2 linked regions of the Noviherbaspirillum saxi genome follow. The protein of the gene in region 2 binds, or shares a complex with, the protein of the main gene of each other region. Links are inferred from orthologs where the notes say so. Each region holds a gene or a part of one and is shown on either strand. Other genes may lie near its edges.

Region 1 (2,920 bases), 2.0 Mb from region 2 along the record:
CTGCCTGCGCTGGCAAGCGATGAAATCCGTGCCGGACAGGCCTTCATCGGCATGCACTGGGGCGAGGAGTATGTTTCGGGTCGCGGCAGCGACGGCGCGGGAACCTATGGCGTCAACGCGTTGACGGTACCGGCGTTTTGCCCAAGTTCCAAGCAACCGGAACTCAAGCATGCGGCGACGAAAATCCTGAAGGCCGAGTTGCCGTGGCGCTTCCTGGTATTCGGCTGGATCGATGCATCGGCGGCACTGGCGCTGCAGGCGGCGCTGCGTCCCACTATGCGGCAGTTTGCGTATGCATCCTGCACCTTGTTCGGTCGGGACAAGGTTGGGGTGCTGTTCCGCGCGGCGGACGATTATCCGGCTGCACCCGAACTGGTGAAGGACATCGAGGCGCGCTTTGGCATTGCCGGGGCTGAGGTCTTGCGCTACGACGATACCAAGCGTGGCAATGCGCGGCATATCCTGGTCCGCGATGGAAAACTGGAAGCGGTTTCGCTGGCTGGCGATCTTTCCGCTGAACGCTGGCTGAAGGAGTACCTTGAAGCCGAGCAGCCCGTCGCTGCTTTGGGACGTCTGCTGCTGATGCCTTCGACCAAGGCGCCGCAGGGCTTCAAGCCGCGTGGACGCATCGTCTGCAATTGCTTCAACGTTGCCGAAACCGAAATCCATGACATGCTTGACACGCAGGACTGGATCAATGAAGGCACGCCGGATGCAGCGCTGGCATCATTGCAGGGCAAGCTCAAGTGCGGCACCAATTGCGGATCGTGCGTGCCGGAACTCAAGAAAATCATCTTGCAGAAAAGCCCCGCGGGCAAGATCGCGGCATAAGGTTCGCCGCAGGTTCCTGCCTTCTTGATAATGTGAAGGCAGGAACTATCACATTCCTCCTTCTCGCCCTCCCGCAGTTCGTAGTACCCTTGCGCCATGACTACCGCATCCGATTCATTCCCGGCCGCCCGATTCATCAAGGAAATCGGCCGCGGCAAAAAAGGCGCGCGCAGCATGTCGCGCGAAGATTCCTGTCAACTGTATGCCGCGATGCTGGAGCGTCGCGTCTCCGACCTGGAGATGGGCGGCATCATGCTGGCAATGCGCATCAAGGGAGAGTCGGTCGATGAAATCGCCGGTTTCCTGGACGCCGCCGAAGCTTCATTCGAGCGCTTGCCGATGCCCGCTGCCGACGCCGCACCTGTCGTCATCCCCAGCTATAACGGCTCGCGCAACATGCCCAACCTGACGCCGCTGCTTGCCATGCTTCTGGCACGGCAAGGCGTGCCGGTCCTGATCCATGGCGTCACCACCGACCCCGGCCGTGTGACCACCGCCGAAATTCTTGATCGCCTCGGAATCGGATTTGCGCAATCGCTGCAGGAAGCCGAAGCCGGCTTTGCGGCAGGCAGGCCGGTCTTCATGTCGATCGAAGCACTGGCGCCGCGCATGGCAGGCTTGCTGGCCTTGCGTCGCATTCTTGGCGTGCGCAACTCTACCCATACCCTAGTGAAGATCATCCAGCCGTTTGCGGGACCGGCTTTGCGCCTGACTTCGTACACGCATCCCGAATATCTGGAAATGCTGTCGGCGTATTTCTCGACGGCGGCGCCGGTCGAACGCGGCGATGCCTTCCTGATGCGCGGCACCGAAGGCGAGACGGTCGCCAATCCCAAGCGCGCGCAACAGATCGAATGGTTTCACGAACATGAGCGCACGGTTCTGGTGCAAAAACAGGAGCCGGTGGATGAAATGCCGCCGCTGCCGCACTCAAGTGATGCAGACACGACGGCGAACTGGATAGAACAGGCGCTCAAGGGGGAGCAACCGGTGCCCGCACCGATTGCCGCACAGGTGGAACACTGTTTGCATATAGCGAGACATCTATATGCAAGACAGGTGTTTCATGGAAGCGAAAGGTAAGGTTTATCTGGTAGGCGCGGGTCCGGGCGATCCGGAACTGCTGACGCTCAAGGCAGTCAAGGCCATCGGCCATGCCGACGTGTTGTTGGTCGATGATCTGGTCAATCCGGAGATTCTCGATCATGCCTGTTCCGATGCGCGCGTGATCCATGTCGGCAAGCGCGGCGGTTGCCAGTCGACTCCGCAGGAATTCATCGAGCGGCTGATGATTGCCGAAGCACGCGCAGGCCATCGCGTGGTGCGCTTGAAGGGTGGCGACCCGTTCATCTTTGGACGCGGCGGCGAAGAGCGCGAACATCTGCTGGCCGCCGGCATCGAAGTAGAGGTCATCAATGGCATCAGCAGCGGTCTCGCCGCGCCATCGTCGATTGGCGTACCGCTCACTCATCGCGATTGGAGCCAAGGCGCGATATTCGTTACCGGCCACGGCAAGACAGCCGATGCCAATCCCGACTGGCAAGCGCTGGCCAAGCTCAACATGACGCTGGTGGTGTACATGGGCGTCGCACGCTGCGCCGAGATACAGGCAGCGCTGCTGGCCGGCGGCAAGGCTGCGGCCACGCCAGTCGCCGTCATCCATGCGGCGACATCGGCTGCGCAGGCGCAGCTGGTAACCACACTGGGTGAGTTGCCAGCCGCAATCGCAGCGGCCAATCTTGCAAGTCCCAGCATCATTGTCATTGGCGACGTGGTGCGCTGCGCATCGCATGGTTTCAATGAAAGCCTTCCGGCACTCGCGGAGCGCGCTTTTCGCTGACCCGATTTCCTCCAAGAGATGTTATTTCGGCCACTCTGCACGGGTGGCCGTTTTTTTGCGCTTGATAAGGCCAGGGCTTCGACAGTCACACCGCTTACAATCATGGCTTCGCAGTTTTCTCAGATGCCATGCAAAACCAGTTTGATATTGCCGTAATTGGCGCCGGTGCAGCCGGAATGATGTGTGCGGCGGTCGCCGGTCAACGCGGGAAAAAGGTCGTGCTGATCGACCATGCTACCCGGCTGGCGG
Region 2 (2,788 bases):
TTGCAGGTGATCCGCCATCCATTGCTTGCGCGCTGTCAGCTGTGCGGTCTGAGCGCTCAACTGGGTACCGATTGCTTCACCTGCTGCCAGGCGCGTCAATACCTGTTCTTCTCTACCCCAGGCGATTACGGTGTGCGCGCCGGATGTCGCGGCCCGCTTCGCTGCCAGGATTTTTGTCAGCATTCCGCCCCGGCCTATGCCGGTGCCTGCACCTCCGGCCATTGCCTCGAGCGCAGGGTCTCCCGCCTTGGCTTCGTGCACAAATTCGGCCGTCGGGTCCTTGCGCGGATCAGCGGTGTACAAGCCCTTCTGGTCTGTGAGAATGACCAAGGCATCGCCTTCGATCAGATTGGCCACCAGCGCGCCCAGCGTGTCATTGTCACCGAACTTGATTTCGTCGGTGACGACCGTATCGTTTTCATTGATGATCGGGATGACACCGAAGCGCAAAAGCGTAAACAACGTGGAACGCGCGTTCAGATAGCGCTCGCGGTCGGCAAGATCTGCGTGCGTCAGCAGCACCTGGGCCGTACGCAGATTGTGGTGCCGGAAGCTGGTCTCGTAAATCTGGGCCAGCCCCATCTGGCCGACAGCCGCACAGGCCTGCAACTCATGCACGCCGCTCGGCCGTTTGTCAAAGCCGAGACGCTGCATTCCTTCGGCAATCGCCCCCGAGCTGACTAGCACGACTTCCTTACCCAAGGCCCGCAACTGGGCAATCTGTTCGGCCCATCTCGCAATTGCCGCGCTATCCAGTCCCTTGCCATCATTGGTGACCAACGATGAACCGACTTTGATGATCAGGCGTTTGGATTTCTGGATAGCGGAATTCATATAGGTAAAAACGACAGAGACAGCGGACGGATAGGCAGGGTCGACGACGGAGAAAAGGTCGTGATGACCTCATGCTCGTCGCCTGCTGGCAAAACGCCAGCGCATTCGACTCTATTCTATGACTTTAAAGCGTGGATCGTCCGGGTCGATCGAAACAATACCGCGCGCTTCTTCGACGATGTGGGTTTCCTCCGCGCGATGCTCTTGCTGGCGTTGCTCGGCGAGGTAGTCATAGATCGCGGTGACCAATTCTTCGCAACCGTCTCTGGTCAGTGCGGAAATCTCGGACACCGGACCTTTCCAGCCGAAGCGCTTGATGAAATCCTTGACCCGCTTCTTGCGCTCGTCTTCGGGCACGACGTCCAGTTTATTGAGTACCAGCCAGCGAGGTTTGTCGTACAACGACTCGTCGTATTTCTTCAATTCCTTTACGATCGCCTTGGCTTCCTTGACCGGATCCACCGTATCTTCAAATGGTGCCAGATCGACAATGTGCAGCAACAAACGAGTACGCTGCAAATGCCGCAGGAACTGGTGACCAAGTCCGGCGCCTTCTGCGGCACCTTCAATCAGACCAGGAATATCGGCAATGACAAAGCTCTTTTCATGGCTGACGCGCACAACACCCAGGTTTGGATGCAAGGTAGTAAACGGATAGTCCGCAATCTTGGGACGGGCATTCGATACCGCTGTGATGAAGGTGGATTTGCCCGCATTCGGCATACCCAGCAAGCCGATATCGGCCAATACCTTCAGTTCAAGCTTGAGTTCGCGCCGCTCGCCTTCCTTGCCATCCGTCCTTTGCCGTGGCGCACGATTGGTCGAGGTTTTGAAATGGATATTTCCCCATCCGCCCTCGCCGCCTTTTGAGAGCAAGACGATTTGATCATGGTCTGTCAGGTCGGCAATAATTTCGCCCGTGTTGAAATCGCTGATTTGGGTACCCACCGGCATACGCAGCATGACGTCGTCCGCACCCTTGCCATAGCAGTCGGAACCACGGCCGTTTTCGCCATTTTTTGCCTTATGCAGCTTGGAGTAGCGGTAGTCAACCAGCGTGTTGATGTTGCGGTCGGCGACGGCCCAGATACTGCCGCCCTTGCCTCCGTCTCCGCCGTCAGGGCCACCAAATGGCCGGAACTTTTCGCGGCAAAATGACGCGACGCCGTTGCCGCCGTCTCCAGCAATGACTTCGATTTTTGCTTCGTCGATGAACTTCATGTTTGCCGCCAAAAATACCAATAAAAATTAAAAAAGGCCCTACCGTCGGCAGAGCCTTTTTATTGGAAGGCTTTCGCCTTTACTTGATTACTGTCTTATAGATGCGGTTGTTATGCCGGCACTACGATGACAGTGTGACGCTGCAGAGCGCCCTTGGTAGCGAACTGCACCTTGCCGTCGATCAGCGCGAACAGGGTGTGGTCCTTGCCCATGCCAACGTTTTCACCAGCGTGTACGCGGGTACCGCGCTGACGAATGATGATGCCGCCTGCATTGATGCTTTGGCCGCCGTAAACCTTGACGCCCAGTCGTTTTGACTCGGAATCGCGACCGTTGCGCGTGGTGCCGCCGCCTTTTTTATGTGCCATTTGAGACTCCTTGGTATCCGGTTAGCTCGATTGCCGATTGATCAGGCGTTGATCGAGACGATTTGCAATTCGGTGTAATTTTGACGATGGCCTTGACGCTTCTGGTAATGCTTGCGGCGGCGCATCTTGAAAATTTTGACCTTATCGTGGCGACCGTGCGCCACTACCGTAGCCTGGACCTTGGCACCTTCAACCAGCGGTGCACCGAATTTAATGGTGTCACCAGCGCCCACTGCGAGCACTTGATCAAGGGTGATTTCGGAACCAATGTCAGCCGGTATCTGTTCTACTTTGAGTTTTTCCCCAGCAGCAACTTTATATTGTTTGCCGCCGGTTTTTATGACCGCGTACATGTGAAACCTCAT

The links. Proteins that work in one complex are often made in the same cells at the same time.
Region 1: the proteins of obgE (region 2) and ybiB are in contact, whole or in part, in a crystal structure (PDB 8BFT), measured with the Escherichia coli proteins. The link is inferred for Noviherbaspirillum saxi from one-to-one orthologs.

The regions. Positions count from the first base shown.
Region 1 is NZ_QYUO01000001.1:2,803,110-2,806,029, reverse strand. It holds ybiB (DNA-binding protein YbiB), read left to right. Parts: upstream 1-927; coding sequence 928-1,914; downstream 1,915-2,920. Other genes in the region: D3871_RS13240 (BaiN/RdsA family NAD(P)/FAD-dependent oxidoreductase), read left to right, coding at 2,800-2,920; cobA (uroporphyrinogen-III C-methyltransferase), read left to right, coding at 1,898-2,671; D3871_RS13255 (nitrate reductase), read left to right, coding at 1-831.
Region 2 is NZ_QYUO01000001.1:787,180-789,967, reverse strand. It holds obgE (GTPase ObgE), read right to left. Parts: upstream 2,056-2,788; coding sequence 946-2,055; downstream 1-945. Other genes in the region: rplU (50S ribosomal protein L21), read right to left, coding at 2,465-2,776; rpmA (50S ribosomal protein L27), read right to left, coding at 2,166-2,423; proB (glutamate 5-kinase), read right to left, coding at 1-834. UniProt on the Escherichia coli protein: An essential GTPase which binds GTP, GDP and possibly (p)ppGpp with moderate affinity, with high nucleotide exchange rates and a fairly low GTP hydrolysis rate.